DNA from 3 places in the Shewanella sp. HL-SH8 genome. Region 3 is predicted to be linked to each of the others. Evidence: predicted binding sites of a transcription regulator. Region 3 holds the regulator's gene; each other region holds the start of a gene.

Evidence for each region. The regulator LexA, encoded in region 3, represses DNA repair genes until DNA is damaged. The targets are predictions, from matches to a motif close to TACTGTATNNNNATACAGTA.
Region 1: a site for LexA is predicted at 3,771-3,790, ahead of ACRWQN_RS11070 (LexA family protein). Genes of this name have one in related genera too.
Region 2: a site for LexA is predicted at 9,187-9,206, ahead of dinB (DNA polymerase IV). Genes of this name have one in related genera too.

Annotation. Positions count from the first base shown of each region.
Region 1 covers NZ_CP195039.1:2,512,099-2,523,292, reverse strand. The annotation lists gene ACRWQN_RS11090 (DUF3369 domain-containing protein) at 1-351, opposite strand, end outside; gene ACRWQN_RS11085 (hypothetical protein) at 539-757, shown strand; gene ACRWQN_RS11080 (hypothetical protein) at 1,546-1,815, opposite strand; gene ACRWQN_RS11075 (Y-family DNA polymerase) at 2,083-3,339, opposite strand; gene ACRWQN_RS11070 (LexA family protein) at 3,342-3,761, opposite strand; gene ACRWQN_RS11065 (phosphatase) at 4,002-4,754, shown strand; gene ACRWQN_RS11060 (DUF885 domain-containing protein) at 4,931-6,670, opposite strand; gene ACRWQN_RS11055 (SirB2 family protein) at 7,206-7,646, shown strand; gene ACRWQN_RS11050 (EAL domain-containing protein) at 7,786-10,185, opposite strand; gene ACRWQN_RS11045 (LysM peptidoglycan-binding domain-containing protein) at 10,452-11,194, opposite strand, start outside.
Region 2 covers NZ_CP195039.1:1,428,625-1,439,818, forward strand. The annotation lists gene ACRWQN_RS06350 (FKBP-type peptidyl-prolyl cis-trans isomerase) at 59-676, shown strand; gene dapB (4-hydroxy-tetrahydrodipicolinate reductase) at 789-1,604, shown strand; gene carA (glutamine-hydrolyzing carbamoyl-phosphate synthase small subunit) at 1,779-2,936, shown strand; gene carB (carbamoyl-phosphate synthase large subunit) at 2,960-6,181, shown strand; gene bfr (bacterioferritin) at 6,391-6,861, shown strand; gene bfr (bacterioferritin) at 6,874-7,341, shown strand; gene ACRWQN_RS06380 (Fis family transcriptional regulator) at 7,518-7,829, shown strand; gene ACRWQN_RS06385 (GFA family protein) at 7,964-8,368, shown strand; gene ACRWQN_RS06390 (FMN-binding negative transcriptional regulator) at 8,426-9,052, opposite strand; gene dinB (DNA polymerase IV) at 9,243-10,316, shown strand; gene ACRWQN_RS06400 (aminoacyl-histidine dipeptidase) at 10,375-11,194, opposite strand, start outside.
Region 3 covers NZ_CP195039.1:598,083-609,276, reverse strand. The annotation lists gene ftsY (signal recognition particle-docking protein FtsY) at 1-1,131, opposite strand, end outside; gene rsmD (16S rRNA (guanine(966)-N(2))-methyltransferase RsmD) at 1,311-1,892, shown strand; gene ACRWQN_RS02735 (NapC/NirT family cytochrome c) at 1,989-2,552, opposite strand; gene ACRWQN_RS02730 (hypothetical protein) at 2,826-3,092, opposite strand; gene mtr (tryptophan permease) at 3,345-4,601, opposite strand; gene plsB (glycerol-3-phosphate 1-O-acyltransferase PlsB) at 4,601-7,024, opposite strand; gene lexA (transcriptional repressor LexA) at 7,275-7,892, shown strand; gene ACRWQN_RS02710 (cell division inhibitor SulA) at 7,889-8,407, shown strand; gene coxB (cytochrome c oxidase subunit II) at 8,797-10,368, shown strand; gene ctaD (cytochrome c oxidase subunit I) at 10,379-11,194, shown strand, end outside.

The sequences.
Region 1 (11,194 bases), 1.9 Mb from region 3:
AGGTTGTCCGGTACGTAAAATAATCCTCATGGTTCGATTATTAAAATCTTCACGGATCCATTTAATTAACTCTAATCCTGCATGATCACTTTCCATCACAACATCGATAAATGCTATCGCAATATCATTTTCTTGTTGTAACAACTCCTTAGCTTGCAACCCACTGTAAGCATTTATAAATACCAGAGATCGCCCATCTAACTTAAACCGAGATAGTGCCAGTTTAGTCACTGAATGAATATCTGGTTCATCGTCAACAATTAGAATTTTCCAAGGTGGAAGCGATGGCGGTTGGTCTTTATTGGTTCTTTCTGAAAACAAAGGTTTTTTCTTCCCAATATCAAAAAGCATTTGCTCACCTCTCTTAGTGAAAATTGTGAAGATGAATCTATTTTTTAATTCAGATTAAGTGTAGACCAGATATGAATTAATAAAACAAAATGAATTTAAAAACAAAACTATTACAAAGTCACACAAATGCATTTGATAATCATTCTCAAAAACATATAATAGATTAATGACTCAGATGGGGATGAATATGAAAAACGTTAATATTGGTTTAAGTGAGCATAAAATTGCACAGTTGATTAACGAAGGTCACCTATGTGCCGCCGACATTCAATGCTTAGATAAAGCAAGCAAACAGATTATTTGGCAGTTGTGCCTGTGGTGTTGTCAGAACAGAATTCATTGTCAGAACATCAGTTGTCATTCATCGCAAGTGGAGTCTAATAACGAGGCCAAAGTCTTGGTGTAGTCTTAGTCACATTCATATCCTTTCTCCAGCGCTGTAATATGGCTGAGCGTACTTATGATACTGATAAAGCATTGAATCTTTTATACGGGCGCCACAACAAATCGTTTCACATTCTGGCGCAGTAGCGGTTCAACACTCGAGTAAAGTTAGTCACGGGCAAGTCCAAGATAAACCCCTGCGACAATATGATGATTGTCATAAGCCGTCATGCAATGACCAATACGATTCGTTATTCATTGCATGTGAGCACTGCAACGGCCATTTGAGTTTAATCACAGAAGAAGCGCCTTAGGCACAAATAGCCACTATCACCACACCCTCATATAACTGCGCACAATGTATATTATGTTAAATAGGATATTTGTGTATTACCATAACCTCCCTACATCTGTGGTTTCTCATACCAAATGAGTTTTGTTTCACTTCGTGACTCTTGGATGTTGGTTTTTGAATTTGACCATTATATTTACGGTGATGGCTTTGTTGCACCTTAACGATGCAACATCTTAATCTGCGCGCTTTATTAACCTATTTGAGCTGCTGATCTTTTAAAATCCATGAGTATGTTTTTGATTTGAGTTAGTCAAAAAAGAAAGCATTGCATAGTAACTAGACGATTATCATCATCACAAGTCAAATAATATTCAAAAGTAACGACTGTAGATATTATCATCAAAAAATTATCTTTACTGGTCAAGTCAAACTAGACACTTTGAGTTGAGAACTTTCAAACTCTACCGGTGGCAACATTTATCGGGACTAACAAAACTGGAATTTATGAGTTGTTATTAATCTTCCATCCAATCTATATTCGGTAGTGCATCCAAATGCTGGCTATAACGTATTTCGTTAAAAGAGGCACCATTTTTCATGACATCGAAAACTTCGATAGCCAACGCGCAAGCCATCAATTGAATAGCGTCTTCACGCGGTGTACCTGTCATGACTAAACGCATTAGGGTTTCTTTTACTTTTTTGGGTTCACTGTCGGCGATTTGATTTTCGACGACTTCAATGAGTGTTTCTTCAGTCATGTAACTGTCTTGCTGCTTATCCATTATAACGACTCTGTTTAAAATACTTAACGCCATTATGCCGCAAGTATGGTGTAAGCAATAGCGTAAACTCCGAATTATTCGAGCGTTGCCGTCAATAATGTAACGTCAAAGTTGAGTAAAATTTACCTGTGTTGATAACCTGATTGGATTTTGTGCACCGTAACGACATTTTTTGTGACGACAATATCATCGACTAACACTTTTATCTTCGTTTCGGAATGTTCAGCCTGTGCAAGTTACCTTACGATTTTTAGATTGGCTTGTTTTTTAGCACTTAATTGTTGGCAAGCTTTTCCAATTAGTTGTGTATTGCGGCGTCAGTAATTCTCGTCGCATGGCCCATTTATGTTCAATGCCTTGAGCGGCTACAAATAAGGTATCTGTGCCATAGCGTTGATTGATAGCATCAAGCGTTTTCATCAATGCTGGATTAGCTTTAGGTGGGTTAAATAAATCGAATTGGGTGTGTTTTTCACAGCTTAAATCAAGCAGACCTACGCCAATTTTGTAATAGTGAACACCGGTTCTAAATAGTTTTACTGCTGCGTTGCTCATGGCCTGAGTTAACTCTTTGGTACAATTTGTCGGGCATGCAAATGATACGAGTACTTTGAAGTTGACGGGATGGTCATCATAGGGTGAGTTACTGGCAAACAGCATCATTGTTTTGCAATGTGTTCCCTGCTTGCGTGCCTTTACCGCCGCAATACCAACATGTTTACTTAATGCTTGCAGCAATGAGTCATAATCAACAATACGCTCACCGACACTGCGGGTAGAAAAGATTTGTTGCTTATCTGCCCTCGCCTCATCCCATACTTTACATACCTGGCCGTTTAACTCGCGCACTGTACGTTCAATTTCAATGCTGAATTGTTTACGTGCTAATCCTGCGGGCATATTAGCCAGTTCAAGTGCACTATTGATATTCATTAAAGCTAATTTTTTACTAATACGCCGACCCACTCCCCAAACATCACCGGTACTCATTGATTGTAAAATGGCTATTCGCTCAGGCTCGTTATCAATGACACAAACACCTTTGTAGACTTGTATTTTCTTCGCGGCATGATTGGCCACTTTCGCTAAGGTTAAGGTGGGTCCCATGCCCACGCAAACCGGCAGACGCGCTTCTTTCCATACTGCACGACGAATTAATTGACCCTGGGTGCGTAAACATTGAATGGCGGGATAACACTGCTTAAATGAAAGAAAGCTTTCATCGATAGAATACACATGCTGTTCGGGGGCAAAACGGCCAATGATACTCATCATTTTCATCGATAAATCGGCATAAAGCTCGTAGTTACTTGAGCAGGCTATAACGCCTTTTTGTTGGCACAAGTGCTTAACCTGGAAGTAAGGCGAAAACTTTGGTACGCCAAGCTCTTTAGCCTGACGGTTAGCCGCAACTATGCAGCCGTCGTTATTACTCAACACTATAATGGGTTTACCGCGCCAGTCTGGACGAAAGACCTGCTCTGCACTGCAATAAAATGAATTAGCATCAACTAAAGCAAACATGGTTAACTCACCTGGGGCGAGCTAGCCAGTAAAGGGCTTTGGCGATGACAACGAATAGAGCGAATCACCACGCCTTCAATATTGAATGAGTCATAATAGTTTATCGCTTGCGGCTGATATAACTCATTAGATGACAATAATAACCTGCGGTTTTTATCCAGAATTTTACACACAAACTCACCATTAAAATTGGCAACAATCACATCACCATGACGGGCGGTTTCATGGCGATCAACAATCAATAGGTCGCCATAAAAAATACCGACGCCCTGCATTGAGTCACCACTCGCGACGCCAATAAAAGTGGCATTAGGATGTTCAATCAATAGTTCATCTAGGCTTAACGATAACTGTAAATACTCAGATGCAGGACTTTCAAAACCGGTAATCCCCGCACTGGCATGAATAGGAATAATGCGCATAATAAACACCACTGTATAAATATACAGTTATTGTATTATATTGAAGGATTATTGCCAGTTTTTAATTAAAATCAAAAAATCATCACCCAATTTTTTAGCTTTAGAGCAAGATCAATCAACAAGGTAATTTAAGCCGGGGCGATTTATGACAGATCTAAACCGCGCATATTTAATAGAGAATAGATGCTTTACAGCGTAAACTGTTTGTTTATGTTTTTGATAAAGAGAGCCAGATCCGTGATTAAATTCTCTGTTGATACCCACGCACACACCATAGCTTCAACCCACGCATACAGTACTGTTCATGACTATTTTTCGATAGCCAAAACCAAAGGCATTAAACTTTTTGCTATTACCGATCATGGGCCTGATATGGCAGATGCGCCCCACTTTTGGCATTTTGTGAATATGCGAGTATTGCCAAGAATTGTGGATGGTGTTGGTATGCTGCGCGGTATTGAAGCGAATATAAAAAATGATCTAGGTGAAATTGATTTTTACGGCAGCTATTTAACCGATCTCGATATTGTCTTGGCGGGTTTTCATGAGCCGGTATTCCCACCATCTAGCCAGGAAGCGCATACACAGGCACTTATCAATTGCATTAAAAGTGGCCACGTTGACATCATTACCCACCCCGGGAATCCGTCATATCCGATTGACATTAAACGGGTTGCGAAAGCCGCCGCTGAGCACAATGTCGCGCTTGAAATTAATAACTCGTCTTTCTTAACCTCTCGTAAAGGCAGTTTAGCTAACTGCACTGACATTGCGAGTGCAGTGAAACACGCTGGCGGATTATTAGTGATGGGTTCGGACTCTCACGTTGCATTTAGCTTGGGCGGCTTTGAAAAGTGCATTGAAGTTATTGATGCAGTGGATTTTCCAATCGAGCGATTATTAAATCGCAGCCCTGAAGCATTACTGTCATTTTTAACGGCTAGAGGCCACACCAATTTAGATGAATACGCGGTGTTAATCGATTCACCATAAAATGAGTCACTACATCAGCTTTAGTCTGCGTATGTGGTGAGTGTTATGGCGTTTATTGGGCGCGAGTAATGAATTGAATGTTAAATAAAAAATCCCATTAAAGTGCTCTTTAAATGGGATTTTTATCATCAATTTATCGCTGAGCTTATCGCTGACCGTATAGCTCGCGTAATAGATTAGTTTTGGGTTAAAAAACGTTGTTTAACCGCTTCAGCCATTAAGTGTGGTGGAATTAAGCCTTGTTCTAGCACGAAGTTATTAAAGGCCAAACGGTCAAATTTGTCACCCAAGGCCAATTCAACATCGGCTCTTATTTCAAGTAACCTTGATAAACCATAAAAGTAGCTGCCCGCCTGTCCAGGCATACGCATGGTATAACGGTCTACTTCTTGTTTTACTGCGGCTTTTGAGAACACCACATCATTGCTTAATAAATTGTAAGCTTGCTCTTTGGTGGCTAACCCTAAATTTAGCATCGGGTCTAACATGGCACGGGCGTTACGTAATAGACGATGTTGCAAGGCGATGAGTTGGCCTTCAATGGGCAAATAAGGCAGCATTTCAGCTTCAGCATAAAGTGCCCAACCTTCTACGTTGACGCTATTAAACGCATAATACACTCGAGCCAATGACACACCTTGCTCCAGCATGACGGCAAATTGCAGTTCATGCCCTGGTCGACCTTCGTGAGCACTTAATGTGTACGCAACCGCGTTAAAGTTAAAGTCATCATAAGCGGCATCACCACTTAATGCGGGGTTGCCGGTTGTCAGTACAAATTGACCTTGCTCGCCAGTGTTACCAATAAACGGGGGTGGCAACATATGTGGTGCTGGGCTGCCCGCGGCCTCTGCATCGCTGGCAAGACGCATAATCATATTACGTTTTGGTAAGTCGACAACCGCTTGCGCAGTAATAATGCCTTCAAGTTTAGTGTTAATTTCGCGATAGTGGTTTTCAATTTTATCGTTGGCTAATGAGTCTTTTTTAAGCGCTTTAATCACATCGCGATAATCACTCGATGGCATATCAAACTTTGCTGCCACTAACGGAGCCAAAGCTTGCATGTTCGCTTTGGTGATCATGTAACTTGCTTTAGCACGTTCAATGAGCAAGTTTGGGTCTATATCAATTCCTGCACTTTTAAGTTTTAACGCATAAATTTCAGAGGGCAATTTGTAGTCAGTACGCGCATGAGGAATAACCGTTTTTTCAGCCCATTGACGGTAATCTGTAATTTGTTTTTTTAACAGCGCTAAATTATCGTCGGCTTGACTGAAGTCATTTTTATCAAATAATTGCTGTAAACCTTGCAGTAAAGTGTCGGTTCTTGCTAATGCTTGTTCTACTTCTTCTTTAGTTGGGCCGAGTAATGCTTTATTGTTTAACGCGGTTTCAAACAAGGTTTTTGCTTGCTCAGTTAATGCGGGTTGACCGGTTTTACCGACATAACAAGCCAAACGCGTTATAGCAGCTTGTTTGCGGCTGTCAGCCATTTGCTGATCCAATAATGCCGATACCCCTCTAAAAATAATTAATGGGACATCAACCCAAGGTAACATGTACTTATCATCTAACTGGTCTGCCAAAATAGTCTGATCAATATCGTCGATAATAATATTAAGATCTTGGCGAACAGGTAAAAGAGTTTCTGTTTCCAGTGCTTTTAGTAAGGTTTTCTTACTGTTATTAAGCGTTTTAATGTACTTATCTTGTTGTGCTTTGGTAATACTGCTACACAGATTGTCGGCTTCTGAAATACCTATTGAGCTGACCATTTCGGGTTGAAACTGGCTGGTTATCTGGATCTGTTTATTGGTGTATTGATTACTCACATCAACCCAAGTACTCGCAGAAGCCGTCATTGGAATTAACATCAGCAATGGGATTATTGTAGTGAGTGTTTTGCCTGACATCGACTAAATCCTTTTTATTTGGCCTTTATTTCGGCTTATTATTTTAGGCGATTACTATAACTGAATTTCAGCACCAATAGATAAACACTCAGTTAGCTATTCTGTAACGAATCGTTATCAATACTGAATTGTAAGCCGAGTGGCACGTCATCTCAATTTGCTTGCTTTGTCGCGAGTATAATGTACTTTTCATCAAGACACTTAATCACCAAGGATAGATATAGGTACATAGATTTTTGCGTGATAGAACACTTTTAATGTGAAATATAAATGTACTATTAATATTGAATAAAGAACTGAATGTTAACATGCATATCGAACGTCATATTTTTGATCGTTAAGGTATCTTTGATTCGGCATTTTAAGCTGGATTGAACTTAACGTTGCTGTTTCGCGTAGTGATACATAAAGTAGTATAAGAATATAAAGGCTTTAAAAAATACCTTTAGTTTCAAATGCTTATGATTAACTATATTTTAATTAATAAATCAATAGTATTAGTTTTAATCAACATCACTTTTTAGGGAATAACACCATGTACATGATAGTTAAACACGCCCATCTGACAATAATTGCACTGACGTTTATATTTTTCATCATCAATTTTGTGTTAACGATGAGAGGTTCTGACAAGGTGAATAACAAACTGCTAAAGGTCGGCCCGCATGTTTTGTACACACTATTTATCTGTAGTTTTATCTACCTTGTCGTGGTTAACCCACTTAACTTATATCCATTCGTAAACGGCTGGGCCTCTTCTAAGCTAGGCGGCTTTGTGCTTTATGTATTATCTATTACGTTGGCACTTAAGTGGGCAAAGTCAACCTTGTGGCGTGTAGTCGGTTTGCTGAGTGCCATATTTTGGCTAGTGATGAGTGCACGATTAGGGTTTGCTGATCATCTTAAATCTAAAGCCGTTGCTGATGGCAATACCTACATTGAGTTAGTACAGTCGTTACTTATCGCTGTTAGCTAGGCTCAATGTCATAACAGTGGCTAATTCTGTTTGGCCACTGTTATGAATAACTCAAATTAGTACCTGCAATCATAGTGATAGCGATGCGATAGATTATCCACAATAGTTTACTTATCGTTACCCTATTCTTCTGCCATCATCAATACTTAGTGGCTTGAGTGAATAAAATATCAAATTGAGTTATGGGTACTGGTCGACTAAATAAGTAGCCTTGAAAATGAGTACAACCTTGGCTGACTAGATATTGCTGTTGTGGCAAAGTTTCAACACCTTCAGCAATCACATTTAATCCTAAGCTGTGCGCCATAGAAATAATGGTCTTAACAATTGTTTTATCGTTCTTATCGACACCTAAATCACGAACAAACGACTGATCTATTTTAAGTTGATGTAGTGGTAATGTTTTTAGGTATTGTAACGATGAATATCCGGTTCCAAAATCATCTAATGAAAACTGGATACCCATTGTAGCGAGTGTATTCATTTTATGAATGATGGTTTCAATATTATTCAATAGTATACTTTCTGTTAATTCAATTTTAAGTAGACTAGGATTAATACTATATTTATCAATATTATTCTTTATTATTTCAACAAAATCAGCTTGATGAAACTGTCTGGCACTGACATTAATAGATAATGATAGCCCCGCAGTGCTGTTATTTTCTTGCCAGGCTTTAAGTTGAATACAGGCCGATTCAAGTACCCACTGTCCTATATTGAGAATAATTCCAGTGTCTTCTGCTAGTGGAATAAAATCTAACGGTGAAACGATACCTCTCTTCGGATTAATCCAGCGGATAAGGGCCTCTACACCTATAGGGGTGTTAGAACTGTCTACTTGAACTTGATAGTATAATTGAAATTGATTGTGTTCTAGGGCAAATAGTAAGTCACGTTCAAGCTCAACTTTATTGATAAGAATACTCTCCATCTGGGGGTCAAAGAAACAAAAGGCATTGCGGCCTGATTTCTTAGCTTGGTACATGGAAATATCAGCTTGTTTAAGCAATTCGTCTGAAGTTGTTTTATGCCCTAGAAATAATGCAGCCCCTATACTAGTGCTAGTTGAATAACTATGCCCCGCTATATTGTATGACTGATTAATACTGTTCAAAATATTAGCCGCAATAGCTTTAACCTCTGTTGCGGCAATCACGGCGTTAATGTGTAAATTTTCTAACAGAATGACAAATTCATCACCACCAAAGCGAGAAATGGTATCACCTTTACGCATAATAGTGATTAAACGATTAGCGACCTGTTGCAATAACATATCGCCAATGTCATGACCTAGGGTGTCATTAAGTGTCTTGAAGTTGTCGAGGTCAAGGAATAATAATGCTCCGTAGTGGTTGCTACGTTGGCTCAATATTAATGCTTGTTTTAACCTGTCATCTAACAGTCGACGGTTTGGTAATTTTGTCAGCGGGTCAAAGTAGGCTAGTCTTTCTATTTGAATGGCGTCTTCTTTTTGCTTACTGATATCTTGAACCATCGCCATTACATAATCAACATTGCCATTTGTTTTACGAACACAGCGAACAACTAGCATGGTGGAAATGACTTTACCCGTTCGACTAATAAAACGTTTTTCTAAACTGTAACCATCAATTTCATTAGCAAGTAATTTGGTGAATTGTTCTACATCGGCGGCTAAATCATCTGGATGAGTTAAATCAACCCATGTTAACGCCTTGAGTTGTTCTTCGGTATATTCCAACATGGTACAAAGACAAGAATTTATACTGACCCAGCCTTTATCTGCTGAGGTCACTGTTAAGCCAACTAAATCTAATGAATAAAATGAGGCTAACTGCGCTTCTCTTAAGGCTAGGCTATCAAGCATTTTATCGAAATGCTTGGCCAGTGACGCTGCCTCATCATCGCCCTGCATATTTACGCGTAAATGAGTTGATCCTGTTTGTACTTTATCGGCGACTTTTTGGATTATATGCAAGCGACGAGTTAAATAACGGCTAGCTAAGGTCGTAATCAAAACACCAAACAAAATTGCAGCAAGTACATAAAAAAAGCTGTATATTTTGATTTGCATAATTTCTTCTAGATAAGTTTTTTTATTTAAATCAATAATCACCCAACCCACTTTGCGTTCTACTAATATAATAGCCTTAGCAAACTCTATGTTATTTTTTGAATACTTTACATGTTGAGTTTCAATATCATTCGGAAGCGTCTTGATGTGCGCCCCCACTTGGCTGGGGTCAGTATGCGCCAGAACTTGCCCCTGTAAACCAATGACAATGGCATGCTTTAAATCGGGATAGTGTGATAAGGCACTGACAATTTCCTGAAGACCATCAAAGTCTCGCGAGGAAATCAAAATGGCAGAAGATGACGATAAAGTATCAGCAAGGGCAATGGCTTGCTCTTTATACTGTTGAATTTTAATTGTCTGTTGATGCTGAGTCGTATTCCAAATAAATAACCCCATCATCAAGATCACGGTTATTGTCATACCCGCGACCATTTGGCGATGTAATGAGCCTACGAGTATTTGTTGCAGTTTTTTAATCATAAATGACTTCCACTGGTCGCATGTTTTCAGCAAAATTATATTTGTGCGTACAACATCATCAGTATCACTAGTCTAGTTAGATGGAACGGTTTCCATACCGATAATATTTAAATTTGTTTTTATCCGAAAATGTTATTTTCTAAAAGTGAATTTATTACTAATGTAAAATACTGTTTTTGCACATAATCAATACTTAACAAGCACGTTTCAGGATAATTATAGATTACTGTCAGCAATTAATTTACAACTTAGTACTTTAATGGGCCTTACTGGGTTCGTTGTTTATTGTGTGGCTGATGATAAAACATTAATGTCTTACCCACACTTAACCTGTCTTTATCGGTCATATTATTCCAGCGAGTGATCTGCTCTACACTGACTTTATATACCCTGGCGATGCTCCAAAGTGTATCGCCATACTGAACTGTGTGGTTACCGTTAACGGCGGTTTCACCTTTAGGCGTTCGAACTGTATTTGCCATTGTGGGTTTATTCGATGAAACTTGAGCAGATTTGGCGGCGGCCAGTTCTACATCTAATATCACTTGTGACGTTAAATGTGGCATAAAAAGTATTTGGCCTGCGATAATTCGATCACCACTAATGTCATTCATTTCTTGAATTTTAGACACGCTTATTTGATGACGTTTAGCAATAGCACTTATATTGTCACCTGCTTTTATCTGATATTTGAACCATTTAACTCTTTCACTAATGTCGGTGTCTTCAAGCGCTTTTTTAAACTGATTTACTTTACTGACTGGCACAACCAATTGATGTGGTCCGTCGGGCGATGTTGCCCAGCGATTAAACCCCGGGTTTAACTTTTGCAGTCGAGTAATGGGTATATTCGCCAGGTCGGCTGCTACAGCGATATCAATTTGACTACCGACATCAATCACTTCAACGAGCGGTTTGTTAGGAATTGATTGAAGGTTAATGCCATAACGTTCGGCATGTTTTATGACATCTGCAATTGCCAGTAATTGCGGTACGTATTGTCTGGTTT
Region 2 (11,194 bases), 830 kb from region 3:
GAATTAAATGTGATAGACTCCGTGCAAATTTTTATTTGATCAATGAGAGAACGAAATTATGTCAGATGTGTTCAGCACAATGGAGCAGCATGCAAGTTATGGTGTAGGTCGTCAAATGGGTGAGCAACTCGCTGCCAATCCTTTTGAAGGAATTGATATCCCTGCTGTTCAAGCTGGTTTAGCTGATGCGTTTTCAGGAAAAGAAAGCCAAGTGTCTATGGAAGACTTGCAAACTGCTTTTACTGAAATTAGCCGCCGTTTACAAGCTGCACAAGAAGCTGCTGCAGAAAATGCAACTGCAGAAGCTGATGCATTTTTAGCTGATAATGCTAAACGTGATGGCGTAACGGTAACTGAATCTGGTCTTCAATATGAAGTACTAGTTCAAGGCGAAGGCGAAAAGCCAACGTTTGACTCAACAGTTCGCACTCACTACCACGGTACTTTCATCAATGGTGAAGTATTCGACAGTTCAGTGACTCGTGGTCAACCTGCTGAATTCCCTGTATCTGGCGTTATTGCTGGCTGGACTGAAGCATTACAACTTATGCCTGTAGGCACTAAGCTTAAGCTATTTGTCCCACATCACTTAGCTTATGGCGAGCGTGGTGCAGGTGCATCTATTCCTCCATACACTGCATTAGTGTTTGAAGTTGAATTGTTAGACATTCTCTAATAATCATAAAAACGCCTAAGATGACTTAGGCGTTTTTGTATATAGCCAAATTTTTGTATTAAGCCTCAATATCAAATGTGAGATGTTGATTAAGCTTTCACTGGGAGAACATATGACTGCAAAAGTAAGAGTCGCCGTTGTGGGTGCCAGTGGCCGTATGGGTCGCACATTAATTGAGTCAGCTAAACATCAAGAAGTTATCCGTCTTGGCGCGGCAATAGAACGTTCAGGCTCGACCTTAATTGGTGTTGATGCCGGTGAACTGGCTGGCGTAGGTTCAATGGATGTTGCCATTACTGATTCACTTGACAGTGTGGCTGATAACTTTGATGTGCTAATCGACTTTACCTCACCTGAAGCCTCAATTGTTCACCTTGACTGGTGTGCTCGTAATCGCAAAGCCATTGTATTAGGTACAACTGGATTCAACCATGCTCAAAAAGAGCTTATTGGTGCATATGCAGAGCAAACCCCAGTGGTATTTGCGCCTAATATGTCAGTTGGCGTTAACTTGATGTGGAAGTTGTTAGAGCTTGCTGCAGAAGTGATGGGTGATTATACCGATATTGAGATCATTGAAGGTCATCACCGTTTTAAGAAAGATGCGCCATCTGGCACTGCACTTAAAATGGGTGAAGTGATCGCCAATACCCTTGGACGCGATCTTGAGAAGTGCGCCGTTTATGGCCGCGAAGGTATTACTGGTGAACGTTCACGTGACACCATTGGTTTCTCAACGATTCGTGCAGGTGATCTAGTCGGTGAACATACCGCAATGTTTGCTGATATTGGTGAGCGTTTAGAAATAACTCATAAAGCATCAAGCCGAATGACATTCGCCAATGGCGCAATGCGTGCGGCTTACTGGCTATATGATCAAAATCCGGGTCTGTATGATATGCAGCAGGTCCTTGGACTAAATGATTAAATTAAAAACCACCATTCGATATGGTGGTTTTTTTTGAAAAACCTTTTTTCATATGTGGACGAAATTACAGAACTCCTGTAAAATCGGCGAAATTTGTCAAAATTTCGTAAAACAGCGGAAATTGGTATCTTAGTGCAAAATAAAACAAAATAATTTCAATAGCTTGGCTCTTTTCTGGAGGTCGCGTTGACACAGTCTGCCTTACTCGTACTCGAAGACGGAACCGTATTTTCTGGCACTGCAATTGGTGCTACAGGTATTACAGTTGGTGAAGTAGTTTTTAACACTTCAATGACCGGATACCAAGAAATATTAACGGATCCATCATATTCACGCCAAATAGTCACTTTAACGTATCCGCATATCGGTAATACCGGTACTAATGATGAAGACACAGAATCAAGTGCGGTTCATGCTTGTGGTCTTATCATTCGCGATTTACCGTTAATGGCTAGTAACTTCCGTAATCAACAATCTTTAGGTGATTACCTAAAAGCTAACAATGTTGTTGGTATTGCGGATATCGATACCCGAAAATTAACCCGTATCCTGCGTGAAAAAGGTGCCCAAGCCGGTTGTATTATGGTGGGTGACCTGGACGAAGCAAAAGCGCTTGCACAAGCAAAAGCATTTCCTGGCTTAAAAGGCATGGATTTAGCCAAAGAAGTCACTACTGATAAAGCCTACCAATGGCGAAACAGTAGCTGGAAATTAGAGGGTGGTTTACCTTCTGATACCCCAGAGAAAGAATTGAAATATAAAGTTGTTGCCTATGATTACGGTGTAAAACGTAACATTTTACGCATGCTAGTTGACCGAGGTTGTGATGTCACCGTGGTGCCAGCGCAAACCTCCGCTGCCGATGTCTTAGCCATGAATCCTGATGGAGTCTTTCTATCAAATGGTCCGGGCGATCCAGAACCATGTGACTATGCAATTGACGCTATTCAACAAATCTTAAAAACAGAAATTCCTATATTTGGTATTTGTTTAGGCCATCAATTATTAGCATTAGCCTCAGGCGCTAAAACCTTAAAGATGAAATTTGGTCACCACGGTGCAAACCACCCTGTGAGCAATATCGAAAAAGGTAACGTGATGATCACCAGTCAAAACCATGGTTTTGCTGCGGATGAAACCACTTTGCCGGCCAATATCAAAGTGACCCATAAGTCATTATTTGATGGTTCTTTACAAGGTATCCATTTAACCGACAAGCCTGCGTTTAGCTTCCAGGGTCACCCTGAAGCAAGCCCTGGCCCAACCGATGCCGCGCCTTTGTTCGATCATTTCATCGAACTTATTGAGCAATATCGTCAGCACGCTAAATAGTTATCTAGGAGAAGAGAAAAGCAATGCCAAAACGTACCGATATAAAAAGTATTCTTATCCTAGGTGCCGGACCAATTGTAATTGGTCAGGCGTGTGAGTTCGATTATTCAGGTGCTCAAGCCTGTAAAGCTCTTCGTGAAGAAGGCTACCGCGTTATTCTGGTTAACTCTAACCCAGCAACCATTATGACCGACCCAGATATGGCCGATGCAACTTATATCGAGCCAATTCATTGGGAAGTAGTACGCAATATTATTGCCAAAGAGCGTCCAGATGCCATTCTACCGACTATGGGTGGACAAACGGCTCTGAACTGCGCACTTCAGCTTGAAGCTAAAGGCGTACTAAAAGAATTTAACGTTGAAATGATTGGCGCAACAGCAGACGCAATTGATAAAGCTGAAGACCGTAGCCGTTTTGACAAAGCGATGAAATCCATTGGTTTAGACTGCCCGCGTGCAGGTATTGCCCATAATATGGATGAAGCGTATGGCGTATTAGATATGGTGGGCTTCCCCTGTATCATTCGTCCGTCTTTCACCATGGGTGGCAGCGGCGGTGGTATTGCCTACAATAAAGAAGAGTTTGAAGAGATTTGTTCTCAAGGCTTGGACTTGTCGCCAACTAACGAATTATTGATTGATGAATCATTAATTGGTTGGAAAGAATATGAAATGGAAGTGGTTCGTGACCGCAACGATAACTGTATTATCGTCTGTACTATCGAAAACTTCGATGCGATGGGTGTTCATACTGGTGATTCAATTACCGTAGCACCGGCACAAACGCTAACCGACAAAGAATATCAATTAATGCGTAACGCTTCGATAGCGGTATTGCGTGAAATTGGTGTTGAAACCGGTGGGTCAAACGTACAATTTGGTATTTGTCCTAACACTGGCCGTATGGTCATTATTGAGATGAACCCGCGTGTATCCCGTTCATCTGCATTAGCCTCTAAAGCAACCGGTTTCCCGATCGCTAAAATCGCGGCTAAATTAGCCGTTGGTTTTACGCTTGATGAGCTAAGCAACGATATTACTGGTGGTAAAACACCAGCATCGTTTGAACCTGCTATCGACTATGTTGTGACCAAAATTCCACGCTTTAATTTTGAAAAGTTTGCCGGTGCAAATGACCGCCTAACTACTCAAATGAAATCTGTTGGTGAAGTAATGGCTATTGGCCGCACTTTCCAAGAGTCTTTGCAAAAAGCATTACGTGGTCTTGAAGTGGGTCGTAACGGTTTTGACCCGATTGTAGATTTACAATCATCAGAAGCGATGCAACGTATACGTCATGAATTAAAAGAGCCTGGTTGTGATCGTATTTGGTATATAGCCGATGCATTCCGTGCCGGTTTAAGCCGTAATGATATCTTCACTCTGACTAACGTTGATCACTGGTTCCTCGCTCAAATCGAAGATTTGATTGCCCAAGAAGCCAAAGTGGCTGAACTTGGTATGTCAGGTTTAGAGCAAAACTACTTACGCCAATTAAAGCGTAAAGGTTTCTCTGATTTACGCTTAGCGGATGTACTTGGTGTGAGTGAAGGCGAAATTCGTAAATTACGTCATCGCCATGACATTCATCCGGTATACAAGCGTGTAGATACTTGTGCCGCTGAATTCTCAACCGACACTGCTTACATGTACTCAACGTATGAAGAAGAGTGTGAAGCCAATCCATCAAATCGTGACAAAATCATGATTTTGGGTGGCGGTCCAAACCGCATTGGTCAAGGTATTGAGTTTGACTACTGTTGTGTACACGCAGCATTAGCATTACGTGAAGACGGTTATGAAACCATTATGGTTAACTGTAACCCTGAAACCGTATCAACCGATTACGATACATCTGATCGCTTATACTTTGAACCTGTTACCTTAGAAGACGTGTTAGAAATCGTCCGTATCGAGAAGCCAAAAGGCGTCATCGTACAGTACGGTGGTCAAACTCCGCTTAAATTAGCCCGTGAATTAGAAGCCGCTGGGGTGCCTATTATTGGTACTAGCCCAGATGCGATTGACCGTGCTGAAGACCGCGAGCGTTTCCAACAAGCAATTCAACGTTTAAACATGAAGCAGCCACAAAACGCGACAGTCACGACTGTTGAAAGTGCTGTGATTGAAGCGGAAATTATTGGTTATCCGCTGGTTGTCCGTCCATCTTATGTATTGGGCGGTCGTGCGATGGAAATCGTTTACGACAAGCAAGATTTACTACGCTACTTCAATGAAGCAGTTAAAGTGTCTAACGCATCACCAGTATTACTTGATCACTTCTTAGATGATGCGATTGAAGTGGATATTGATGCGGTATGTGACGGCGAAACCGTGGTTGTTGGCGCGATTATGGAGCATATTGAACAGGCTGGCGTTCACTCTGGTGACTCTGGTTGTTCATTACCGCCATATAGCTTAAGTGCAGAAATTCAAGCGCAAATGCGTGAGCAGGTATCAAAGCTTGCATTTGAATTAGGTGTAATAGGCTTAATGAACGTGCAGTTTGCCGTGAAAGATAACGAAATCTACATGATTGAAGTTAACCCACGTGCAGCGCGTACCGTACCTTTTGTGTCAAAAGCAACCGGTGTGCCATTAGCTAAGATTGCAGCGCGTGTGATGGCTGGTCAAAGCTTAAAGTCACAAAACTTTACTAAAGAAGTTATTCCACCATTCTTCTCTGTGAAAGAAGTGGTACTCCCCTTCAATAAATTCCCTGGCGTTGACCCTTTATTAGGGCCTGAAATGCGTTCAACAGGTGAAGTTATGGGTGTGGGTGAAACCTTTGCAGAAGCTTATGCTAAAGCGCAATTAGGTGCGACATCTGAAGTACCTAAGTCTGGACGTGCCTTATTATCAGTTCGTAACAGTGATAAAAAACGTGTAGCAGCATTAGCGGCTAAGTTAATTGAGCTAGGTTATGAGATTGACGCCACACACGGTACCGCAGTGGTATTGGGTGAAGCGGGAATTAACCCTCGTTTAGTGAACAAGGTGCATGAAGGTCGTCCGCACATTCTTGACCGTATTAAGAATGATGAGTACACCTACATCATTAATACGACAGAAGGTCGCCAGGCGATTGAAGACTCACGTCAAATTCGTCGTGGAGCACTGCGTTATAAAGTGAATTACACTACAACACTGAATGCTGCATTTGCTACATGTCTAGCGCATGCTGCAGATGACCGCACTAATGTGAACTCGATTCAAGAGTTACATAAGCGCATTACTGGCTAAAATTTAGCTAGCCTACATTGTAAAGAGCCTTCATTTTGAAGGCTTTTTTTATGGCTGCGATTTGTATCTGGTTTACAAACCTTAGTTATAATGATAATGGTTATCAATACTATGTATATGAATTTAAAGGATAATTTGCAATATCGTGCTGGGTGTACTATCCTAGCCTAAATTGATCCAGATCAAGTTAAGCTATCAAGGACATCATTATGAAAGGTCATCCAAAAGTCATTAGTCAGTTAAACCGCGTATTAACTTTCGAACTGACCGCCATTAACCAATACTTTTTACATGCGCGTATGTTCAAACATTGGGGTTTAGAGAAGCTCAACGAAAAAGAATACAAGAAATCAATTCAAGACATGAAACACGCAGACAAGCTTATTGAGCGGGTATTATTTCTTGAGGGATTACCGAATTTACAGCAATTAGACAAGCTGCGTATTGGCGAAGATGCCGAAGAAATGTTGGACTGTGATAAAGAAGCGGTAACCGAGCAAATTGCTGCATTACGTGATGTGATCAAATTGTGTGAAACAGAACAAGATTACGTTACCCGCGATTTACTTGAAGACCTGCTGGAAGATGAAGAAGAGCATTTAGATTGGATTGAATCTCAGCAAGAACAGATAGTACAAATCGGTATTCAAAACTATCTTCAATCTCAAATTAAAGATTAACAGGACAATATTATGAAAGGCAATTCAGAAGTTATTGACGCATTAAACAGCTTGTTAACCGGTGAGTTATCAGCAATGGACCAATATTTTGTGCATGCTCATATGTATGAAGATTGGGGATTTGACGAATTATATACCCGTATATTACATGAATCTGATGACGAGAAAGCCCATGCAGCTAAACTAGTGCAGCGCATTCTGTTTTTAGAAGGTACGCCAGATGTAGCCAGCCGCGAAGCATTAAACATCGGTAAAGATGTGCAAGAAATGCTAAATAACGACCTACAGTATGAATACAAAGTGGCGGATGATTTACGTAAAGTGATCAAATTATGTGAAGAGAAAGGCGATTATCAAACCCGTGAGATTTTAGAAGTCTTATTGGATGATACTGAATCTGATCACATGTATTGGTTAGAAAAACAATTACGCTTAATTGAGCGTGTTGGTTTACAGAATTACCTGCAAACTAAGATGTAATTAATCGACTAAGAATGCGTTAATTAACATTGTTAATTGAGGCGTTTGTTGATTTTAAAGCCCAGTCCCGAAAGGGGTTGGGCTTTTTTATGTTAAATCGTAGCAGTGAACTTTGCTACACTGGCTAACTTATTCCACCTTCCTGCTGTTATTTGAATTTTGGGTCACTGTGATATATGCGTAAAACCGATAAAAAAATAGACAATCAAATTCGACAAGTGTTAACCCAGGTGTGTGAAATCGCCCTAAATGAATATAGCGGTTTCGAATGGTTGACCCATATTGTTAATTACAGCGACTTTCCTAAAAGCTTACAGGTTATATGTGTCTTCGATACGCCTTATAACCTCAACCGTTTTATGGCATCACCTGAAAATGATGCTCTCAGTAAACTTATCCAAAAAAAGCTGTTAAGCATTAAGGTGGCTGTTGATATTCGCCAAGTGTCATATGACAGTGAAGATAACCATAATAAAAAACTGTATTAGTAATGAGTCTTCACAAACGTTAGATTAGGTTAAATATAACCATTAAACATGCTATTAGGTGTGGCTACTGGCTTTAGTGGCGACAGCTTTTAGTTTGACGAGCAATTTTTTTATAGCACAAGGTGATGGCGATTATGTATCAGGGAAAGTGTTTGTGTGGCGAGGTTAGCATAACCATAAAGGGCGAAATAAGTGATATTATTCATTGTCACTGCTCTTTATGCAGGAAAAATAGTGGCACTGCATTCGCCACAAATGGTTTCATTAATGCGGCTGATTTTGACATTGTATCGGGTAAAAATAGCTTAAGTATATTTTCATTCAAGCCCGGTCGAAATCGACATTTTTGCAGTTATTGTGGCTCACCTGTGTACAGTTCAAACGAGCAAGATCCACAGCGCTACAGGATCCGACTCGGTATACTTGATACTGACATAATTGAAAGGCCTATTTCGCACAACTTTGTTTCATCCAAAGCAAACTGGGAAGTTTTAGATGCTCAGTTACCCAGATACGATGCCTTTGAGCCTGGTCGTTAAGTTGCGCTGCTAAATCATGCTGTTTAGCTCAAAAGTCGCTAGGGAAAGTACTTACTGTTAACCTAGCGCAATATTTTGATTGATCATGTACTTCAACAACTGTTGCTCATCTATGCCTGTCGATTTTGATAATCCTGCAACCACTCCGAGTTGATCGAGCGAGCTTCTATGCTGGCCAAGCTTTTGTTTACCTTGTAGCTCAGTAATCACAATTTTAAACCCGACAATCCCTTTAGCTAACTTATCTTGAAATTGTTTAGGGATAAAACCTTCAGGGTTTTCAGGGGTGGGCGTTAATAAACTCGGTTCATATTTTTGTATTGTGGTTTCTAATATCGCCATTGTGGTTTTATCGTCGGTGAGCTCAACCGTGCCTTTAGCGTGTACCACGCTGTAATTCCAGGTGGGTACAGCAGGGGAGGCATGATACCAAGTCGGTGAAATATAGGCATGAGGGCCATTAAAAATACACAATACTGAACTGTCTATAATATCCTGCCAATGTGGATTGCTACGTGCTAAATGGCCATAAAGTACCCCATGCTCACCCTCGTCTGCTTTCAATATCAGCGGAATATGCGAGGCTGCTAAGTTTGCTGATATGACAGACGCAAAACCATGTTGTGCAATAAACTGATGTATGGCACTTAAGCTGTCCATTTGCCATTTTTCAGGTACATGCATGTGTTAACTTATCCGTGTAAATAACCTATAACCAATTGATTTATCATAATAGATACTTAGTCGGAACACACAACTTATTTTCTATTCCATTTCATCTAAATGCTGTGCTTTATTTATCTGGCGGATACATTGAATACTGTTTTTACATACAGTATTATAGGTTACCTTTTTAATCTTAATGGCATCAGCAATGCGCAAAATTATTCATATCGACATGGACTGTTATTTTGCCGCTGTTGAGATGCGTGATTTTCCTGAATTACGCGATAAAGCCATTGCTGTAGGTGGACGTAGTGATCGCCGTGGTGTTATCAGTACCTGTAACTACGCGGCACGTAAGTTTGGTGTGCGCTCAGCTATGTCGAGCTATCAAGCGTTAAAGCTGTGCCCTCATTTAGTTTTGGTGCCTGGACGGATGCAGGTTTATAAAGATGTTTCACAACAAATAAGACAGATATTTAACCGCTACAGTGATGTGATTGAACCTTTGTCATTAGATGAGGCCTTCCTCGATGTCAGTGACTGTCAGCAATACCACGGCAGCGCGACCTTAATTGCCCAGGCCATTCGCCGAGATATCGAGTTAGAAACCGGATTAACAGCATCAGCGGGCGTCGCGCCGATTAAGTTTTTAGCCAAAATTGCCTCTGATTTAAATAAACCTAATGGTCAATATGTGATTACCCCCGATGAAATTCCTGAATTTGTACGCACGCTACCGTTAAAGAAAATTCCGGGTGTGGGCAAAGTCACAGCGCAAAAATTGTCGGTATTAGGGTTAGAAACCTGTGCCGATGTGCAGCTGTATCCTAAGGCAAAGTTACTGGAAAGTTTTGGTAAGTTTGGCGCAGTGTTAATTGAACGATCAAATGGCATCGATCCAAGGCCTATCAGCAATAACCGAGTGCGTAAATCTGTGGGTGTTGAAACAACATTAGCCCAGGATATTTTTACGCTAGCCCAATGCCACCAAGTATTACCGCAACTTATTCAAGAGCTTGATAGTCGGGTTAGCCGCAGCGCAAAAGATCGATTAATCAACAAGCAAGTGGTGAAGATCAAATTCAACGATTTTAAACAAACCACCATCGAGCAGCGCAGCGATGAAATATCGGTAAAGCTATTTTATGAATTGCTACAACAAGCACTGACCAGAAGTAATGAACGTGGTATTAGGTTAATTGGGGTCAGTGTTGGGTTGGCGGAAACAGCTGAAAAAAAACTGCAAACTGAGTCGGTTGCCCAACTCGATTTACAGTTTTAAGTTTCTATGCTGAATGGCTTAAAGCCTTGCCTTACATCGCATTAAGCCTAGCCTTGCATTAAGCTTTAGCTGGAATGCGTTCTAATACGGCTAATAATAACTGCCAGTATTGGCCTACAGTTTCAATGTTAACCATTTCATCCGGGCTGTGCGGATAACGAATGGTGGGGCCAATAGATACCATGTCCATAGTTGGGTAAGGCTCTTTAAATAAGCCACATTCAAGACCTGCATGGATAACCATAATGGTTGGGTCTTTTTTGTAAATGTCGTTGTAGGTGTCACGTACAATGGCCATAACCGGTGAGCTGTTATCCGGCTTCCAACCAGGGTAAGCGCCGCTAAACTCAATACTGGCTCCGGCAAGATTGGTCAGTGCATTTAACATGCCTTGCACTTCATCACGGCCTGAGTCGATAAGCGAGCGAATTAAACATAAAATTTCAACGCTTTCTTGTTCAGTGCTAATGACACCCACATTTAATGAGGTTTCAGTTACACCAGCCACTTCATCACTCATACGTATTACCCCATTAGGGCAGGCATGTAGTAAGTCAATTAAGCTGTTTTGCGCATCTTCGCCCATCACTTTGCTTGGTGCATCAATGGCTTCTAAGGTTAACAACATGCTTGGGTCGGCAATCGCTAACTCTTCACGTACCACCGCTTGAAATGTGCTAATAGCCGTTTTTAACCCATCAACATTTTCAGCCGGTAACATAAAGCTGATATTCGCTTCACGTGGAATAGCATTACGTAATGAACCACCGGTAAAATCAACAAGTTCTAACGCTAATTCATCACTGTATTTAAACAAAAAACGAGCCAGCAGTTTATTGGCATTACCACGTCCAAGGTGAATATTTACCCCAGAGTGG
Region 3 (11,194 bases):
ATTATTGCGCTGCCCCCAGACTTGTAGTTGCTCAACAGCGGCTGCCCGAAAAGTATCACCAGCAGCTAACATGACAGATTTGCCTTGTTTTTGATACTGTTTTGCCAATTTACCAATGGTCGTTGTTTTACCTACACCATTAACACCTACCATTAAAATAACAAATGGCCCCTCAGTATTATCAGGCACCAAAGGGATAGCTACAGGGGCTAACATTTTGTGCATTTCATCACGCATAAGATCATACAGCGCTTCTGCATTTTTAAGCTGTTTACGTGATGCTTGCTCAGTGAGGTTTTTAATTAACTTAGTCGTCGTTTCAACACCCACATCGGCGATTAACAGCTGTTCTTCAAGCTCTTCAAATAAATCGTCATCGATTTTTTTGCCACTAAACAAACCAATGAATCCAGAACCAATATTTTCACTGGTACGCATCAAACCACGTTTTAAGCGCGCAAACATGCCTTCTTTTTTAGGCTTGTCTTGGGGTTCTGGCTCAACTTGGGTAACAACACCTTGTGCATTATCTTCCGCAACTTGAGCTTCAGCGGCGACTATTCTAGCCTCTTCTGCAGCTTGAGCCTCTGCGGCGACTATTCTAGCTTCTTCGGCAGCTTGAGCTTCAGCAGCAATTATTTTAGCCTCTTCTGCAGCTTGAGCCTCAGCAGCAATTATTTTAGCCTCTTCTGCAGCTTGAGCCTCAGCCGCGACTATTCTAGCCTCTTCGGCAGCTTGAGCTTCAGCGGCGACTATTCTGGCCTCTTCGGCAGCTTGAGCCTCAGCGGCGACTATTCTGGCCTCTTCGGCAGCTTGCGCTTCAGCGGCTGCTATTCTGGCCTCTTCGGCAGCTTGCGCTTCAGCGGCTGCTATTCTGGCCTCTTCGGTAGCTTGCGCTTCAGCGGCAATTATTTTAGCCTCTTCTGCAACTTGAGCTTCAGCGGCAATTATTCTAGCCTCTTCGGCAGCTTGCGCCTCAGCGGCAATTTTTGCATCACTCGCTTGCGCTTGAGTAGCATCATCTTGAATACTTTCTTGAGCAACGTCTTGGACGACTTCTTTGGAGGTTTCAACGACCTCTTGCTCGTTCTTGTCTTTACGAAACCACGAGAAAAAACCTTTCTTTGCCATGTTTACTACCAGTGCTCAATATAAAATAAGTTCAATTACAGCGATTTTTTTACGCCAATAGGGGTTATTGGAGAATACTCAGTATTTTTGGTTGAGTTTAATATAAAATATCAGCTGTTTAGGGTGAGCATAGTCTACCACTTTCTTTTTCTTTGTTCAGACAAAATCACGGGGAACACATGGCACGACAAAATAGCAGTAGTGGGCAGGTCAGAATTATTTCTGGACAATGGCGTTCTCGTAAGCTGCCGATCCATGATTTAGAAGGCTTACGCCCTACCACAGACCGTGTGCGTGAAACTTTATTTAACTGGCTATCGGTTGATATTCGGGGCGCTCGAGTATTAGATTGTTTTGCCGGAAGCGGGGCATTAAGCCTAGAGTCGTTATCACGTTATGCCGAATTTGCGTTAATGTTTGAATTACAAAAAAGTGCTGCCAACCAACTGACCAAAAATCTGCACACCCTTAACTGCATCAATGCCAAAGTGATTAATGGTGACAGTTTGCAGTTATTGGCTAAAGGAACAGATCAAGGTTTTGATGTGGTTTATATTGACCCTCCCTTTCGTAAAGGTTTGGCCAAACAGACTATAGAGTTATTAATGGCCCATGGTTGGTTAAATAACAATGCACTCATTTATCTTGAAACTGAAACCGATCTTACTGATCTGGTTATTCCCTCAAGCTGGTTACCGCTGAAACAAAAAACAGCAGGACAAGTGAGTTACCGTTTGTATGCTTATCAACCAGTACCATAAACTCACTCAATACCGTTAAGCACACTTTAAATAATCATCCATAAAAAAACCTCGTTCACTTGAACGAGGTTTTTTTATTAAGTAGCCTAAGCCAAGTTACTTTTTAGGGTAAGGATGGGCGACACCTTTATGGCAATCAACACAGGTTTTTCTGTCTTCGGGTGCTTTTTTGAAATTATTTTCATGCATTTTTTTCGCCATTTTCTTCATGCCTTCAGGCTGATTTTCATATATACGAGTATGGCAATGGCGACAGTTAGCTGAATCATTAGATTTGAAATACTTTAATGCTAGGTCCGCTTGTTCTTTACGGTTTTCATCTAACCATGCTTGAGTATTGAAATCATCTATCATGATAAAACCGTATAAATCTTTAGAAACGATGATTTTTTTGATCAAGTAATCAACTGGGCCATGGGGTAAATGGCAATCTTGGCATTGCACTGTTACACCTGCATTGCCACCACCATGAGCTGACGCTAATACTTCATCCTTTAAAGAATGGTTACTGTGGCAAGACATACAGAAAGCATCTGTACTTGTTGCATGTAAGGTTTGCTGAGTTGCAAAATAGCCAACTACACCTAAAATCACACCGACTAAAATCAATACGATAATGGAATATTTTGTGCTTGGTTTAAATAGGGTTCGCCAGTTCATCACACATCTCCGTTTTACAACATTTTATATATTATTAATTTTGAGTAAGTGTAGAGTGTTGTGGCACGAAAAAATCTGATATGCCTCTAGATTTAGGTAATAGGTAGAATTCATCACTTAAACTTTGAAGCTGATCAATAATTGACTAACTATTACTCACTCAAACCTTAAACTAAACTTAATACAACGGAGGTGGCTTAACAACAAGACACGAAATATCAACAGTATAATTGCAACACAGATCTCATTTTATGCCATGACCCGCTAATTTAATTATTTATGTTGAGCCAAAATATGCTGTTTTTCACGGGCTAGTATAAGCATCTTCCAACCACCCCACAGCATTATCCCCCCACCTACAAGGATCATGGCGTAAATGATTTGTTGATCCGCCAACATAGGTAAAAAGTTTTTATCAAAGCCAGCAAATATGCCATACAAGCCTAAGCCAAACAGAAGGCTGCCTGGAAAATCAATAATGGCAATCATCAGCATTTTACGATCAATCGCTTTTAGTTGTGTTAGTAGCAGGTCTGACATAACAATTTCATCCTTAAATTAAAAAATTAACATAGCAATAAAAACAATCTGTTATCAACAAGTTTATTTGTTTTATGTTTCATCTGCCTTATAACATGGGAGGGTAACGTAATGATTAAAACATGCCTCCTTCATTTTTAATTCTTAACATAGGGTTTCAAGTATTTTATTGCCCACAGTTAAGCTACAAAATACCATAAATGCAAAAAGTCTTCCGAAGAAGACTTTTTATTATGTAAGCCTGTCAAAAACCTACTGGTAAACCGGTAAAATATCCGCCATGGCCAACAAGTGACACGTTGCCGTTAATGCCCCAAATAACACCACAATAACGATCAACATATTGCCTCCTGGTACTTTAAAGCTTTGGCTATTTGGATAGAGCTGACGGGTTTTATAAGCCAATAGTGCAGGTACAATAACTGCCCAAATGGTTGCGGCTAAAGCTGCAAAACCGATAGCCATTAAAAAACCATTAGGAAAGAGTAACCCTAATACTGTTGGTGGAATAAACGTAATTGCTGCGGTTTTTAATCGACCAGTACGTGAATCATCAAAACCAAATAAATCAGCTAGGTAATCGAATAAGCCTAATGTCACCCCTAAGAAAGATGAGGCAACCGCTAAGTTGGCAAACAAGGTCAGTACGCGTGATAAATTTTCGCTGGCGATGGATTCAGATAAGGCCGCCACTAATACCCCCATATTACCGCCTTGGGCAATAATATCTGAGAACATAGCACGAGAAATATTACCCATAGTGACCACTAACCAACAGGCATAAATCACCAAAGCAATGGTTGTGCCTAGTACGATAGCTTTTACAATGGTTTTGGCATCTTTACCGTAATATTTAACCAGACTGGGTACATTACCATGGTAACCAAAACTGGCCAGGCCAAATGGCAATGCAGCTAACATATAAGGCAAGTATCGAGCTTCACCATCAGGCTCAAACAATCGACTTGGATCTATTTCAATTAATAAGTTACCCGTAGCTAAGAAAAAAGTGATCACCATACCACCAAGCATAATGGTGGTAATGCGATCAACGGCTTTAGTGCTGATTAACACAATAAGTGCAAGCACCAACGCAAACACTAATCCGGCGATACTTTGCGGTAAGCTGATGCCAATGGCCTGCAGACTATGATTAACAATCGAGCCACCGCCACTAATATAAGCGTAAGTTAGGATGTACAACACAAAAGCAATTGATAAGCCATTGACTATTCTACCAAATTGCCCAAGCGTATCACGCGTTAACGTGTCAAAACTGGCCCCAGGCTCAAAATGTAAATTGGCTTCCAGTAATAGTAAACCAGACATCAGCATACAAAACCAAATACCTACTAACATCAGTACAGAATAACTAAACCACATACCTGCCCCGACCACGGGCAACGAGAACATTCCCGCGCCAACAGTCGTACCAGCAATAATCATTGCCCCACCAATAAGAGACTTACTTTTGGGGCTATTTTTAGCCGCATTCATGTGGTTTGCCATTAATTTAAATGCTCCGCGTTTACGCTATCTTCAATGGTTTGTCGCACTGATGGACGTAATAATCCATTCGCGTGGTCGCGTATACGGAACACTTCATCTAATGGCTCACGACTGCATAAATAACCTAGCTCTTTTAGTTTCACGCTCAGGGTATTGTACAATTTTTTATCGTAGAACTCTGGTGCAGTAATACCGTGCAACGCCCCTAACCTTTGGGCCAATAAATGGCTGTCTCGTTCAAGCTCAGCACGCTCTAATTCAGGTTTGATCCCTAACAAATTAAAGATAATGGCATAACGCTGTAATGTTTCACTGACGGTTTCAGCTAATAGCTCTAACTGGGTGATATTCGCTTGGACAACAACACAACGTTTATCACCACTAATTAAATTCTCCTCAACCATTTGATCAAGCACTAAATCAACATAAGCGGGAAGATCAGCAATACCCATAAATAATTCTGCTTTCATCAGCGGGTAAAAGTCCTCAACCACTGCCAGAATTTGTTCACGATTACATTCTTCATAGCGCACTAAACAACTGGCAATTAGGGAAGGAATAATCATGATATGAATAATGTTATTACGATAATAACTCAAGGTAATAGCGTGGTTAGGGTCAATTGCGACAATGTCCCCTAGTGGGTCTTTTTCTAAGGTAAATTTATTGAGTGATAAGCAATGCTTAACAATGGATGGACCATCACCTTCTGCAACCGATGTATAGCTTGAATAAGGTGCTTGCTTTAACAGTTTTAAATAGAAATTTAGCTGACGCTCAAGCTGATGACGTTCTAACGCATTTTGCTCTGAGGCCAGTAATACTAAACTGGTTAACGTGACTGAACTTGCTGCAGCGGCACCATTTATGTTGGTCATCACCTGGTTGGCAAGTACGTTTACCGCAGGCGTAACCCATGATGGTTTTTGGTCAGGATCTTTGGCAATCTCTTCACGCCAATCAGGAGATTGTTGTTTCAAAAAGTTTTGTAAATTGATTGGCTCGCCAAAGTTTACGTAACCCTGGCCAAAATTACCCAGCTTACGAATAGCACCAAATACCTGCCAAAGCGATTCCTTCTCTTTTTTCTTACCACTTAATTCTTTATGGTAAGTAGCCACTTCCATCACGTGGTCATAACCGAGATAAACAGGCACTAACGTCACCGGCCGCTCAATACCACGCAGCACACTGTTAATTGTCATGGCTAACATACCGGTTTTAGGTGCAAGCAATCTACCAGTGCGTGAACGACCACCTTCGGTAAAGTATTCAACGGCGTAGCCCTTAGCAAACAGTTGATCTAAATACTCACGAAAAATAGCGGTATACAGTTTGTTGCCATTAAAACTACGGCGAATGAAAAATGCACCACCACGACGGAACATTGGGCCTGCAGGCCAGAAGTTTAAGTTGATACCGGCTGCAATGTGCGGCGGCACCATACCTTGGTAATACAAAATATAAGACAGCAGTAAATAGTCCATGTGGCTGCGATGACAAGGCACATATACAATTTCATGACCGTCATGATGCAGTTGGCGCACTTGCTCAGCGCCTTTGATGTTAATACCACTGTATAGCTTATTCCATAACCAGGTGAGAAAACGCTCAGCAATACGTACTAAACTATCTGAATAGTCGGCCGCGATTTCGTCCAGATACTCAATCGCAGTTTCACGCGCTTTCTCTTTGGAAATCTTCTTGTTTGCCGCTTCTTCTTCAATGGCCTTATTGATCGATTCAGACTTTAATAACGAAGCAAACAGAGCTTGACGGTTAGGCAGTTGTGGTCCAGTCATGACTTTACGTTGACGGCGAAAATGTACCCGAGCCACCCGAATTAATTTATGGGCAATGGCTTCATCAGTACCATGTTCATCGGCTAAATAGCGTAATGACATTGCGTTAGAGAACTGCACAAAACTATGGCGACCTAGAAATAGAATCATTAACCATTTACGTAACCAGGTAGGGCTTTCACGTTCAAGCACAGCGGCTTTCATTGTGTCATCTTCTTTGCCCGGAGTACGGCCCCAGTAAAGACTCACTGGTACTAGTTGGATGTCTAACTCTGGCTGCTGACGGTGAAGTGCTAATAAACTGGTAAAAAAGTGTAAAAACTTTTCGCCACCTTCTCGTTTACCAATAATGGGCTTTCGCCCTTCTAAACAAACGACTCGAGGCACTTTCATACCATCAAGTTGTAAAGGCTCGTAAGGACTTGGTAAGCCAAGGCCCTGGGTCATTTCGCTTAATGCTGCAGTGTCACTGATCGACTCTGTCTTCATGACATAAACAATGGGCTTGTCTGGATCGAAGTTTAGATCTGCAAATGGGTCATGTGGCACAACTATCGTTTGCACCATCAGCTTTTGAACCCTGCGTAACAGTCTAAGCATGATTGAATCTGGTTTTGACATAATAATATTCGCAATAAAGCCCTTTTAATATGGGCGCATAGGATACCAGAAACTGGTTACCTTTCACTATATGCTGTACGCATCAAGCAGCGCTTTTAAATTCAATAACAAATAAAGTAAAACATACTATTGATAAATAGAGTAAAAAAATCATTTTTAATAATAAAATTAAAAAATAATTGGTGAATACTTGCGCAAACACAAACACTGTATATAATGACAGTTACTGTATAGAAAGACAGGAAATAACATGAGACCCTTAACACCACGCCAAGCTGAAATTTTAGAGCTTATTAAAAACAATATCTCTGAAACTGGTATGCCACCTACTCGTGCAGAAATCGCTACACGCCTAGGTTTTAAAAGCGCAAATGCCGCTGAAGAGCATTTAAAAGCCTTGGCTAAAAAAGGGTTTATTGAAATCATGCCCGGCACATCTCGCGGTATACGATTGACCCAAGAAGACGAACCTGAAGAAACAGGTTTACCTTTAATTGGCCAAGTCGCTGCCGGTGAGCCCATTTTAGCGCAAGAGCATGTTGAACAGTACTATCAAGTTGATCCTAATATGTTTAAACCTGCCGCAAACTTTTTGTTAAGGGTTCGCGGTGACAGCATGAAAAACATCGGCATTTTAGAGGGTGATTTACTCGCCGTTCATAAAATACAGCAAGCCAGAAATGGCCAGGTCGTTGTTGCTCGTGTTGAAGATGATGTGACAGTGAAACGTTTTGAGAAAAAAGGCAATGTCGTATATTTGCATGCTGAAAATGAAGCGTATGCACCTATCGAAGTCGATTTAAGTTACCAAAGCCTCACTATTGAAGGGCTTGCAGTTGGTGTAATTCGTAATGGAGAATGGTTATGAACAAACTAATGGGTACATCCCCTCGTCATCCTGGTTTATGGGTAGATTTGCCAACTGCAGATATTAATTTAGCGCAGCCTATCACCACACTTCAAACCGAAACCAATGGTAAAGTGGAACTCAGTCAATATGCTAGCCAATTGGCACAATTAAGCCAACAAGGTCGCTGGATAGTGCTAATTAACCCTGCCAATATCAATTACAAACAGATGTTAGCTAGTGCTGGGGTAAGAATGGATCGCGTATTGTTAGTACATGCAAAGGATGAAATTGAAACACTTTGGGCAATGGAAAAAGCATTAACCAGTGGTACATCAAGTGCCGTTATTTCATGGACTCAACCTTTAGATGCACGCGACAGTCGCCGATTAGAGTTAGTCGCAAAAAGTGCCCGAGCATTAGGTGTCGTTATTGAAGATGTAAGCACTCACTTAGGCACTAATTTGGCAACTAAAGCGATTATTTCAAATCAAAATAATGCTGTTAAAACAATTAATTTCACTTCATTTCATTAGTACTAAACGCCGTGTTTACTGAGCCCTGTCTATGTACAGGGCTTTTTTATGCAAACTTTCAGTTAATTAGCTATAAAAGTGATCTTGATCAATGTTTAATCTACAAGTAATGTATTTAACAGGGTTGAAACATTTTTAACCTAATTGAAACGCTACAGTCTAGATTTTATCTGACAGATAAAAGCGTCAAATCAGAATTGATAGGTTCAGTTGTAGGTGCCAGCGTGGTGCACATAAATACAAATCCGTAAGCCTTACACGCTTACAACCACCAGGGTACTTTGAGGTCATCAAGCTTTTTTGGGAACCGAAGAGTTTACATAGAGCAGAGACTTACTGTGTGACTCTTCTTTGTAGTTGCTATTCGCAATTGGCAGAGGAGAAGTCTTGTGAAGCAATGGTTGTATTGTGTAATGGCGGTGTTACTGGCACCTCCACTTGGGGCAAACGAAATGCCCCTCAACATGACAAAGGGTGTAACGAATATCAGTGGCCAGGTTTATGACCTCCATATGATTATTCTTTATATTTGCTGTGCTATTGGTGTTGTGGTGTTCGGGATCATGATTTATTCAATGATCTATCATCGTAAATCCAAAGGCGCGGTCGCGGCAAATTTTCATGAAAGTACCAAAGTAGAAATTGCTTGGACCGTGATCCCATTTGTTATTTTAATTGGTATGGCCATTCCAGCCACTAAAACCCTTATCGCTATGGAAGATCCGTCTGACGCGGACTTAACCATTAAGATCACTGGTTCGCAGTGGAAATGGCATTACAGTTATTTTAATGAAGATGTCGAGTTCTATAGCATTTTATCCACTCCTCGCACCCAAATTGACGGTGATGAAACTAAAAGCGCAACCTACTTATTAGAAGTAGACAAACCTTTGGTACTGCCTCTCAATCGGAAAGTGCGTTTTTTAATGACATCAGATGATGTTATTCACTCTTGGTGGGTTCCAGCTTTTGCGGTTAAAAAGGATGCTAACCCAGGCTTTATTAACGAAGCTTGGACACGAATTGATAAAGCAGGAACTTACCGTGGTCAATGTGCTGAATTATGCGGCAAAGACCATGGATTTATGCCTATTGTGGTTCAGGCGTTGCCTGAAGCGGAATATGATGCGTGGCTTTTAGACCAAAAACAGCTTGCCAATAATGCAGCTGCCGCGGCTCAAGCAGCCTTGTCAGAAACTCTTTCAAAAGAAGAGTTAATGACCAAAGGCGAACAAATTTACCTCTCTACATGTGCAGCATGTCACCAACCTAATGGTGCAGGCTTACCCGGTGTATTCCCATCTCTTATTGGCAGCCCACTCATTAAGGGGCCTGTCGATGGCCATATTAATATTGTGCTTAATGGTAAGCCTGGAACAGCAATGCAATCATTTGCAAAACAGTTAACCGCCAAAGATATTGCCGCGGTTGTCACCTATGAGCGTAATGCTTGGGGGAACGACTCCGGTGATGTTATTCAGGCTGTTGATGTAAGCAATGTTGCCAGTGGTATTAATGCAGCAGAACCTAATCCAGCAAATACCAGCACTCAAGCAGTTGTATCTGCCGATCCATCTGAGCAAGTCAATGCTGCAGTTACCAAAGCTGTCGACATTGTCGCCGAGGTGAAAGAGGTAGATTTGACGGAATTAACTTATGAGCAGTTAATGACCGAAGGTCTACAGGTATACACATCGTCTTGTGCTGCTTGTCATCAAGCAACAGGTGCTGGTTTACCTGGTGCGTTCCCATCATTGATTGGTAGTCCCATAATTATTGGCCCTGTTGATGCGCATATCAATATCGTTCACAACGGTAAACCTGGTACCGCGATGCAAGCTTTCGCCAGTTCATTATCACCACGCCAAATGGCAGCGGTGATCACTTACGAGCGTAATGCATGGGGTAACAATTCAGGCGATACGGTGCAAGCAGCCGATGTCAATAGCCATGGACAGTAGGGGATAATTAATGAGTACATCAACGCACGATACTGCAGTCCATGACGACCATCATCATGGTGCCCCTAAGGGCATTATGCGCTGGCTGCTAACCACTAACCATAAAGACATTGGCTCTTTGTATTTATGGTTTAGTTTTATTATGTTTCTAACTGGCGGTGCCATGGCAATGGTGATCCGCGCTGAGTTATTTCAACCAGGCTTACAACTAGTTGAACCTAACTTTTTCAATCAAATGACCACAGTTCATGGCCTTATCATGGTATTTGGTGCTGTTATGCCAGCCTTTACCGGCTTAGCTAACTGGCTAATACCTATGATGATTGGTGCGCCAGATATGGCATTACCTCGCATGAACAACTGGAGCTTTTGGATTTTACCCTTCGCCTTTACCATGTTACTTAGCACATTATTTATGGAAGGCGGTGGACCTAACTTTGGGTGGACATTCTACGCGCCTTTATCTACGACCTACAGTCCAGATAGCACAGCACTGTTTGTGTTCTCGATACACATTATGGGGATTAGCTCGATTATGGGCGCAATCAACGTGATTGTGACCATAGTTAATATGCGCGCACCAGGAATGACATGGATGAAGTTACCTTTATTCGTGTGGACATGGCTTATTACCGCATTCTTGCTGATTGCGGTAATGCCGGTACTGGCCGGTGTGGTCACCATGGTGTTAACCGATAAATACTTCGGCACCAGCTTTTTTGATGCCGCAGGTGGTGGCGACCCTGTTATGTTCCAGCATATTTTCTGGTTCTTTGGTCATCCTGAAGTGTACATCATGATTTTACCGTCATTCGGTATTATCTCT